One region of the Enterocloster bolteae genome, then DNA from elsewhere that is predicted to be linked to it. Evidence: a T-box and tRNA genes for the amino acid it is inferred to sense, from the RefSeq annotation. Region 1 holds a T-box; the other holds one or more tRNA genes.
What was found. The T-box of region 1 lies ahead of pheS (phenylalanine--tRNA ligase subunit alpha). A T-box ahead of a tRNA ligase gene usually reads a tRNA of that ligase, here a tRNA-Phe.
Positions count from the first base shown of each region.

Region 2: it encodes a tRNA-Phe, which carries the amino acid that the T-box ahead of pheS (phenylalanine--tRNA ligase subunit alpha) is inferred to sense. The anticodon was not compared.

Region 1 covers NZ_CP022464.2:3,776,671-3,782,163, reverse strand. Annotated here, with positions in the region: gene CGC65_RS17710 (biotin transporter BioY) at 1-500, shown strand, start outside; gene CGC65_RS17705 (DNA-3-methyladenine glycosylase family protein) at 507-1,490, opposite strand; T-box leader at 1,653-1,924, shown strand; gene pheS (phenylalanine--tRNA ligase subunit alpha) at 2,075-3,094, shown strand; gene pheT (phenylalanine--tRNA ligase subunit beta) at 3,143-5,493, shown strand, end outside.
Region 2 covers NZ_CP022464.2:6,025,663-6,031,155, forward strand. Annotated here, with positions in the region: gene CGC65_RS27980 (MBOAT family O-acyltransferase) at 1-1,184, opposite strand, end outside; gene rpoN (RNA polymerase factor sigma-54) at 1,625-3,010, shown strand; tRNA gene CGC65_RS27995 (tRNA-Phe) at 3,254-3,326, shown strand; tRNA gene CGC65_RS28000 (tRNA-Gly) at 3,354-3,424, shown strand; gene CGC65_RS28005 (class II aldolase/adducin family protein) at 3,551-4,198, opposite strand; gene CGC65_RS28010 (sugar ABC transporter substrate-binding protein) at 4,303-5,391, opposite strand; gene CGC65_RS31975 (hypothetical protein) at 5,439-5,493, opposite strand, start outside.

The sequences.
Region 1 (5,493 bases):
TTAAGATTGTCATACCGGTGGGAGCGGACACCATGAATTTTACCCTTCAGTGGTTCTTTGTGCTTCTGGCAGGCCTTTTGCTTGGCTCCAGAAGAGCCTTCCTCAGTGTGTCCACCTATCTGCTGATTGGACTGGTGGGAATTCCTGTATTTGCGCGGGGCGGAGGACCTTCTTATCTGATTCGCCCCACTTTTGGGTTTCTGCTGGGATTTGCTCTGGCAGCCTATGTGATGGGTAAGATAGTGGAGTGGATGCACGCCTCAAAGCCCGGGGCCTGCCTGTTTAGCGCCACGGTGGGGTATGTGATTTATTACGGAATGGGAATCCTTTACTTTTACTTCATCACCCACTTTGTGGTGGTGACTCCCGACACAGTGGGATGGGGCGCCATCTTTGCGGTATACTGCCTGCCCACCATGATTCCGGATTATATACTCTGCATTCTTGCAGTGACGGTGGCCGGACGCCTGCGCCCGTCTATGGGGCGGCTTATGGAGTGACACAGCTCATTCCCTTCCCTGCCTGACGCTGCGCTCGTAATAAAAAATATATTGCTGCATGATGCCGGCACAGCCGCTGTATCGCCCGAACACATCTTCTACGATTGTTTCGCAGAGACGGTTTTTGGGGATGCGGCGGTATTTTTTTCTGTCAAAATACTGCTCCATCAGGATTTTTTCGATCCATGTATCTACCGGAAACGCGTCTATGTGGTGGAGGCCGAAAAGACACACACAGTTGGCTACCTTTTTTCCGATTCCGTAAAATCCGGTGAGATATTCCATGGCTTCCTCATAGTTAAGGGCAGCCAGATGGGAAAGGTCCAGCCTGCCTGAAACCGCGTCCTGGCAGAGCCTGTGGATGTACTTGGCCCGGTAGCCCAGCTTAAGCCCCATTAAATCTTCCAGGGAAGCAAGACAGAGCTGGCTGGGGGCAGGAAAGGAGAAGGCCGGCGGGAGACTTTCTTCCAGGGCAGCACCTTCCCTCCGGGCACCTTCTTTCTCCCGGACCTCATCTTTCTCCCGGACCTCACCGCTCCCACGGTTCTGTCTATCTTCCAGAAGGGTGCCGTACCGGCTGCTGAGGGCTTCCACCAGCTGACGTATGTTGGGAATGGTCTTTTGCTGGGAGATCACGAAGGTAATGATCATCTCCCATGGGTCCTGGCGCAGGATGCGTATGCCTGTCCCGCTCATGGCAGCTGCCCTCAGGTAGGTATTTTCCCGGTCAATGGAGGCGATGACAGCCTGGTAATCCCGGTCCATGTCCAGATAGGACAGCCAGAAGGAAAGGTCCTCATGGGGACAGTCCAGGCAGACGAAAGGGCCGTCCTGCCACGCGCGCAGGACGCGGAGGCCGCTGATGAGCCGGTAGCCGTTCTTTGTCCCTGAAGGGTATGTATGTTCCGGCAGGGGAACCATGCGGAAACATTGGCCGGACTGATGAATCTGCTGCAGGTCCATACAGGGAGTTTCATAACGATGAATCATATGGGTATGCCTTTCTTTTGTAATGTATTTTGGAAGGACCGCCACAAAATGGCCCCTGAATATAACTTTACCCCTTCTTTTTTTCAAAGTCAAATGTGTTTTTCTGGCTTTCCGCTTGACATTTTCAGAAAATGTGACTAGAATGTAGGTTAGATTTGATAATCAAAAGCGATGAAGGTGCATAGTAGACGTTTATTTTCCATCAGAGAGGGGAGGCCACCGGCTGAAAGCCTGCCCGGGTTCAGATAGACGGTTGAAATTCCCACCGGAGCTGTACGGGCAAAAGGATGCTTTCGCCAATCCGTGAAAGGATTCCGGTAGTCTGTGACGCAGGCACACGTTACGTGCATCAAGTGTCTGTATACTCCAGTTATAGGTTCTGGGGTGATACAGGAAGCAGGGTGGTACCGCGAGTTTACAGTCTCGTCCCTTCAGTGATGAAGAGACGGGGCTTTTTTGTTTCCTGGAACGCGGATCCCATGAAGCAAAAATGTTCCCCGGGGATTGCAGCTTCAGGAATGCCTGACGCGGACGGACAATCCCGGGAGCAGGATTCTATCTGGTTACAAAGAAAAGGAGAAGCCATGAAAGAGCAGTTAGAGAAAATCAAAGAAGAGGCGTTAAGGCAGATTGAATCTTCCGAAGCGCTGGAGAGACTGAATGACATCCGTGTATCTTATCTGGGTAAGAAGGGAGAACTGACGAACCTGTTAAAGAGCATGAAGGATGTTGCCCCGGAGGACCGGCCAAAGGTGGGCCAGATGGTCAATGATGTAAGGGGGCTTATCGAGGGAAGACTGGAGGAAGCTAAGACTGCCCTGGCCAGGAAAGCCAGAGAGGAGCAGTTAAAAAGGGAGGTCATCGACGTCACCCTTCCGGCCAGGAAGAACAATGTGGGCCACAGCCATCCGAATACCATTGCCCTGGAAGAGGTGGAGCGTATTTTCGTGGGAATGGGATATGAGGTAGTGGAAGGTCCTGAGGTGGAATATGACAGGTATAACTTTGAGAAGCTGAACATTCCCAAGGGCCACCCGGCCAGGGACGAGCAGGATACCTTCTACATCAATGAAAACATTCTGCTGCGCAGCCAGACATCACCGGTACAGGTGCGTACCATGGAGAAGGGCAGGCTTCCCATCCGCATGATTGCGCCGGGCCGCGTGTTCCGTTCCGATGAGGTGGATGCCACCCATTCCCCCTCCTTCCATCAGATTGAGGGCCTTGTGATTGACAGGAATATTACCTTTGCGGACCTGAAGGGAACGCTGGCTGAATTCGCCAGAGAGCTGTTCGGGCCTGAGACAAAGGTGAAGTTCCGCCCCCACCACTTCCCATTTACCGAGCCCAGCGCCGAGGTGGATGTGACCTGTTTCAAATGCGGCGGTTCGGGCTGCCGGTTCTGCAAGGGTTCGGGCTGGATAGAGATTCTGGGATGCGGTATGGTACACCCCCATGTACTGGAGATGTGCGGTATTGACCCGGATGAGTATTCTGGATTCGCATTTGGAGTGGGACTGGAGCGTATTGCTTTGCTTAAATATGAAATTGACGACATGCGTCTGCTGTATGAAAACGATATCCGTTTCCTGAAACAGTTCTAAGATCATGCGCCCTGATAAACATTCACAGCATAGAAGGAGAGAGAACACATGAACACAGCATTATCATGGATAAAAGCATATGTCCCTGATTTGGATGTCACGGCCCAGGATTACACGGATGCCATGACGCTCACAGGAACAAAGGTAGAAGGTTATACATGTCTGGATAAGAACCTGGAAAAAATCGTTGTCGGAGAGATTCTTGAGGTCAAGGGCCATCCGGATGCAGATAAACTGGTGGTATGCCAGGTCAACGTGGGAGCGGAAGAGCCGGTGCAGATTGTCACAGGCGCCCCCAATATCACGGAGAAATCCATAGGTGAGAAGGTGCCTGTGGTGCTGGACGGAGGCCGCGTGGCGGGAGGCCACGACGGAGGCGCCCTTCCTGAGGAAGGAATCAGGATTAAGCAGGGCAAGCTAAGAGGCGTGGAGTCCTGCGGCATGATGTGTTCCGTGGAGGAACTGGGAGCCAGCAGGGATATGTACCCGGATGCCCCGGAGAGCGGTATCTACATCCTTCCGGGGGACAGCGTGCCCGGATCCGACGCAGTGGAAATCATGGGACTGCGGGACGTGGTGTTCGAATATGAAATTACATCCAACCGTGTGGACTGCTACAGTGTGATTGGCATAGCCAGAGAGGCCGCGGCCACCTTTGGCAAGGCATTCCATGCCCCGGTGGTCACACCAACAGGCAACGGCGAGGACATCCACGACTATCTGAATGTGCGGGTGGAGAACAGCGAGCTGTGTCCCCGTTACTGCGCCAGGATGGTTAAAAATATAAAGCTTGCGCCTTCTCCCCAGTGGATGCAGCGCCGTTTGGCGGGAAACGGCATCCGTCCCATCAACAATATTGTGGACATCACCAACTATGTCATGGAAGAGTACGGACAGCCCATGCACGCCTTTGACTACGACCAGCTGGCAGGCCGCGAAATCGTGGTGAAATGCGCTAAGGACGGGGATGTATTCCAGACCCTGGACGGACAGGAGAGAAAGCTGGATTCCACCATCCTCATGATCAATGACGGGGAAAAGGAAGTGGGAATCGCAGGCATCATGGGCGGAGAGAATTCCAAAATCACGGATAATGTACAGACCATGGTATTTGAGTCAGCCTGCTTCAACGGCACCAATATCCGTCTGTCTGCCAAGAAGGTGGGACTGCGCACGGATGCTTCCGGAAAATACGAGAAGGGGCTGGACCCCAACACAGCGGAGGAAGCGGTAAACAGGGCCTGCCAGCTCATTGAGGAGCTGGGGGCTGGAGAGGTTGTGGGCGGCATCATCGACCTCTATCCTGAGAAGAGGACCAGTAAGCGGATCCCCTTTGACGCTGTTAAGATAAACAGGCTTTTAGGCACGGACATTCCTGAGGAGACCATGCTTTCCTACTTTAAGACCATTGAACTGGACTATGACCCTGAGACAAAAGAGGTGATTGCTCCTACCTGGCGCCAGGACCTGGAGCGCATGGCTGATTTGGCTGAGGAAGTGGCCAGGTTCTACGGCTATGACAAGATCCCCACCACACTGCCTTCCGGCGAAGCTACCACAGGAAAGCTTTCCTACAAGCTTCAGATAGAGGAGGTGGCCAGGGAGATAGCAGAGTTCTGCGGATTTTCCCAGGGCATGACCTATTCCTTTGAAAGCCCCAAGGTATTTGACAGAATGCTGATTCCTGAGGACAGCGCTCTGAGGAAAACAGTGGAGATTTCCAATCCCCTGGGAGAGGATTTCAGCGTCATGCGCACCACTTCCTTAAACGGCATGCTGACCTCCCTGTCAACCAACTATAACCGCCGCAACAAGGACGTGCGCCTGTACGAGCTGGCCAATGTGTACCGTCCCAAGTCACTGCCTCTCACAGAGCTTCCTGACGAGCGTATGCAGTTCACCCTGGGAATGTACGGGGACGGCGATTTCTTTACCATGAAGGGCGTGGTGGAAGAATTCTTTGAAAAGGCCGGAATGCATAAAAAGCCCCATTATGATCCGAGTGCAGAGCATCCTTACCTTCATCCCGGAAGAAAGGCCGACATCCTGTATGACGGCGCAGTAGTAGGCTTCCTGGGCGAGGTACATCCGGATGTGGCTGATAACTATAAGATTGGCGACAGGGCTTACATTGCCGTCATTGATATGCCGTCCATCATGGATTTCACCACCTTTGACCGCAAGTATACCGGTATAGCCAGGTTCCCGGCTGTGACCAGGGACATCAGTATGGTGGTGCCAAAGGATATCCTGGTGGGACAGATTGAGGATGTGATTGAGCAGAGGGGAGGAAAGGTCCTGGAAAGCTACAAGCTCTTTGATGTGTACGAGGGAGCCCAGGTACTGGCAGGCCACAAGTCGGTGGCATATTCCATTACCTTCCGGGCCAAGGACCACAC
Region 2 (5,493 bases), 2.2 Mb from region 1:
ATATAAATATAACTGACCGCCGCTGGCAGACACTCCAGCCGCCGCTTTAAAAACAGCCGTTCCGCCACCTGCAGGCAGCCGTAATACATTCCCCACGCAATAAAGGACAGGCCCGCGCCATGCCAGAATCCGGTACAGATAAATACGATCATCAGATTACGGCAGGTAACAAATGTCCCCTTCCTGCTTCCGCCAAGAGGAATGTAAAGGTAGTCCTTGAACCAGCTGGAGAGAGATATATGCCATCTGCGCCAGAACTCTCCCACGGACCTGGCCAGATATGGATAATTAAAGTTCTCCGTCAGCTCAAAGCCCAGCATTTTACCAAGGCCCACCGCCATATCGGAATAACCGGAAAAATCAAAATAAATCTGCAGTGTATACAGGATTCCCACATACCATCCCAAACCTCCGCTAATCTGGTCCATGGGATTGGCCAGAACCTTGTCCACCACGCTTCCGAACTGGTTGGCAAGTATAACCTTTTTTCCCAGTCCGTAGATAAAGCGCCTTGCTCCGCATGCAAACAGTTCCGGCGTCACATGGCGGTTTCTGATGCGCGCACCCATACTCTGATAGCGCTCGATGGGTCCCTGTATCATCTTAGGAAAAAAGGACATGTAAAGTCCCAGGTTCAGCAGGTTCCTCTCGGCCCCTGTGGTCCCCCGGTACACATCCGCCACATACGATATCATCTGAAATGTGTAAAATGAGATGCCCACCGGCAGCAGCAGGTTCTTTGGCTCCGCCACAGTGCCCCCCGTCAGCTTATTGACCAGGCCGGTCAGGAAATCAAAGTATTTAAAATACCCTAAAAAACCCAGGTTCACCGCCACCAGCAGCACAAGGAGCAGCTTATCCGGGGTAAAGAGAGTGTGCTTGCCGGCACCGGAAGCCGTCTGGCTGTCTGTACTGACGGCAGTCCCTGCCGTAACCCCTGCCGCTCCAGCAGCTTCCCCAGCCGCCGGCCTGCTGCCCCGCACAGCCTCTATGCCCAAAGCACCTGCATAATTCACAGCCAGGGACAAAAGGAGAAGCCATATATACTCCTGCTCTCCCCATGCATAGAAAATAAAACTCATTGCCAGCAGAAAGAAGTTGCTTAGCCGGATGGGCAGCAACAGATTTACGACCAGCACAAAGGGCAGGAACAGCCATAAAAATATCATGGAACTAAATAACATGAAATATTTTCCTTCCTGAATTCATTCTTCCGTCCGCAGGGTGCCTGAAAATGCATTACAGGACGCCGGCATCTGCCTGATCCCAGCCATTTCCCCGCGGTCTGGACCATGGCGATATTATAACATGCCTCCACAGGATTTTAAAGGCTGATTTGCGGAGCCAGCTGCACGGGTGCACTTAGCTTCTGATTACACGCAGAAGCTTTCTTTCCGCCTCTTTAAATGTCCAAGTGCATCATTGTACCAAAAGGCCATCTGTGTTATAATTATTTCATTAAAATTTTCCAGGGCAGACCGGAAACATGTTTCTGCCTCATACTGCCCGGCGCAATCATCACCTCTCCGGAGCCTGTTTGAAACCGCCTGCCCGCCATCTGGCGGAACACAATTTTTAAACACGCTCTGATGCATTATGAGATATCACGAAAGAAGGAAGTGTTATGGACCTAAAATTACAGGTAAAGCAAACCCAGACTTTGTCACAGCGGATGATTCAGTCAGCTGAGATTCTTCAGATGACCTCCCAGGAGCTGAATACTTATATCAATGAACTGGCATTGGAAAACCCGGTAATCGACATTGTGGAGCCCCCCACTGCTGAAGAGCAGCGCGAGTCCATTGAACAGCAGGAATGGCTTAATTCTTTCAATGAGGAGAATTACTATCTGTACCAGCGCCAGAATAATGATGATGACTACGACTTTAAATCCAGCTGGAACATTAACACGGACGACGGCGAGACTCTTCAGGACTATCTGTGGTCCCAGCTCATCACGGAAAACTTCACGGACCAGGAAACGGAAATCATCAAGTTCATGCTGGAATGTCTTGACAACAAGGGCTACCTGGAAGAGAGCACAGAGACAATTGCCTCCTACTTTGGGACCGATACTGAGATAGTGGAAGATCTCCTGTCTGATCTCCAGGCCCTGGACCCATCCGGCGTCTGCGCACGTACACTGGAGGAATGCCTGAAACTGCAGCTGGAACGCAGGGACATACTGACCCCGGTACTGGAATCCATCATCGACAACTGCCTGGAAATGGTTGCCAAAAACCAGATTCCGGCCATTGCCAGGAAGCTGCGCCTCTCTCCCACTGAAACTGCGGGTTACTGTCAGATTATTAAATCCCTGAATCCCAAACCGGGTGTATCCTTCAGCAGCAGGGACCAGCTCCGCTACATCATCCCGGATGTGACCATTGTAAAGTTCAAGGACCATTTTGACATCCTGCTGAATGAATCCATGTATCCCACCATTGAGCTTAACAGCTACTACCGCCAGATGAACCAGAATCCTGAATCCTCTGAACTCAAGGAGTATCTGGGCAATAAAATCCGGCAGGCCGAGTGGGTCAAACAGTGTGTAACCCAGCGCGGAAAGACGCTGATGCAGGTATCTCGGGCCATTCTTGAACACCAGGAGGAGTTCTTCACCTTCGGACCTGCCCACCTGAATCCCTTAAGGCTGGCAGATATCGCCCAGGAACTGGACATCCACGAATCCACAGTCAGCAGAGCTGTCAGCAAGAAATACCTTCAGTGCTCCTGGGGTGTATACCCCATGAACTTTTTCTTCTCGCGCAGTGTGGCTGTCCAGGAAAGCAGCAGCAGCGAAAGCGGTACCCAGTCCGTGACTGCCGCAGACATCAAGCGTGTGCTTCGGGAAATCATAGAGGAAGAAAACAAAAAGAAGCCTTACAGCGACCGCCTTCTGGGTGAAAAGCTGGCAGAACGCGGCATATCCATCTCCCGCCGGACCGTTGCCAAATACAGGGAAGAGGAAGGCATTGCGGATGCCAGCGGGCGTAAGGAGTATGTGTAACAGGATATTCTTAAAGACATGGCATACTGTCCATGTCTTTTTGTTTACTCAAATACGCAGGAATGAAGGCGGATTTTTATATCTGTGGGTATGACAAAAACAAATTACGGCGAATTAAGGTTATTTTACTCAAATTTCATCTTGACAATATTGGAGAAATCTTGTAAAATTGTTGATGTCGCTGATGGAACAGAGCTTGTAAGGATAATTACTGATGATTCCTGATTGTTCCCATAGACAAATGCCCAGATAGCTCAGTTGGTAGAGCAGAGGACTGAAAATCCTCGTGTCGTTGGTTCGATTCCGACTTTGGGCACTGACCACATAGCGAAGCGGTCATTACGCAGGTGTAGTTCAATGGTAGAACACTAGCCTTCCAAGCTAGATACGTGGGTTCGATTCCCATCACCTGCTCTGTAAAATGAGAAAAAGCCTTGAAGAGGCTTTTTTTGTTTTGTTCACCTTATATCCACGGCAAAACAAAAGGCAGCAGCGCAATACACTGCTGCCTTTTATGTTCTGATTCTCTCTTATAACCCGCTATTTCCCCTGGCCATAATGATTTTTGGCAAAATCCTTCATCACCGCTACATTTTCAGGTGATATCCCTGCCGGTTTTCCGCCCGTGGCTTCAATCATGTAAAGAATTCTGGCTGTTGCTTCCAGGACTGTTGCTACCTTAAACGCTGCGTCCATATTCTCACCCACACAGACTGCTCCGTGGGAATGCAGAAGGCAGGAGTTGGCTTCCTTTCCCAACGCCTTTTCACATTGGTCTGCCAGTTCTTCAGAACCAGGCAGTGCATACTGTGTACATTTACAGGTATCTCCCATGGCCTGGGCCGCCTCATCTATTATCAGGGGAATATCCTTTCCCTGCGTAGCGTATACCATGGAATACATAGGATGGGTATGGATGACTGCGTTTACCTCTTCTCTGTTTCTGTATATAGCCAGGTGCAGCCCTGTCTCAATAGTTGGTTTTCTGTGACCCTCCACGATTGTTCCATCCAGCCTGCAGACCACTACATCGTCTTCCACAATGGTACTGTATTTCATGGCGCTGGGCGTTAAGTATACCAGTCCGGTCTCAGGATCGCGGATACTGATATTTCCCCACGTTTCTACAGTAAGACCTGAATTCTCCAGCTTTTTACCGCTCTCTACAATGCATTTTTTAAAGTCCATTTCTGCCTCTCATTCTGCTGCCGGCAGGCAGCCCTTATTTTTTATGGCCTGAAGTATGTTTGATTCCCATATGAAAAATCCGTCTCAAAACTCCAGCCCTGTTCCTACTCAAAAGTCTTTAGGTAATCCTTGAACTCTCCTACATTGTCCTTTGTAATAACTTCCGTTCCGGTGTCAATATAGGATTCCGCCTCACCGCCGTCAAATATTTTCAGCATATTGTCCACGCCCAATTTTCCCATTTCAGCCGGATACTGTGCCACAGTTGCCAGAAACTCTCCGTTTTCCACCAGGTTCAGGGCTTCGCTTACCGCATCAAATCCGATAATCTGAATCTGTTCCTGCATATTGGCTTCCTTGATGGCTCTTAAGGCTCCGATACCCATATTGTCGTTGCAGCAGAAGAAAAGTTCAACATCCGGATTAGCGCTTATGATGTTCTGGGCAGCTGTATATCCCTGGTCCACTTCCCAGTTTGCCGTCTGTTCAGCCACAACAGTTACCGTGTCCCCGGCGCCTTCTATGAATCCATTGTAACGGTCCGCTGCATTGGTCTGTCCTTCAATCCCTTTGAGTATGGCTGTCTTTGTTCCCTTCTCAAAGTTTTTCGCCACATATTCGCCTGCCAGTTTGGCGCCTTCATAATTGTTGGTTCCGTAAAACGGAATATCCAGGCCTACATTGGCAAGGCTCTCATCCGTCAGCTTTGTATCCAGATTGATGATAGGAATGCCTGCTTCCTTACATTTTGTAAGGGCGGATTCCAAACCGTCGGAAGAACTGGGAACCAGCAGGATTCCGTCCACCTTGTTGGCAATCATATTCTCAATAATGCCAAGCTGCGCATCAGCGCTGGCATGCTGGTCTCCGGCCTGGACCTCAATCTTGACCCCCTTTGCCTCTGCTTCTACTTTAGCGCCGTTAGCCAGGGTAATATGGTATTCGTTGTTTAAAGTCATCCCCACAAATCCAATGGTCTTATCTCCATAGTTACCCGATGCCGCTTCTGCGCTGCTTTCTTCGTCCTTCCCGCTTTCCCCAGTTGCATCCGCGGTCTGGGCATCTGTCTGCTGTTCCTTGGCCGTCTCCGGCACAGTCTCCTTCGGGGTACTTCCGCATCCGCTAAGTGCCGCCGCCGACATAACCGTGCTCATTGCCAATGCCATCACTGCTGCCGTCATGTTTCGCTTCATAATCAATTTCCTCCTTTATTTGCAAATACTTAATGTATTTAGCTTTCCTACTCACTCTGGCGTTCTTTCTTCTTATCCGCAAACACCGCGGCTATAATGACG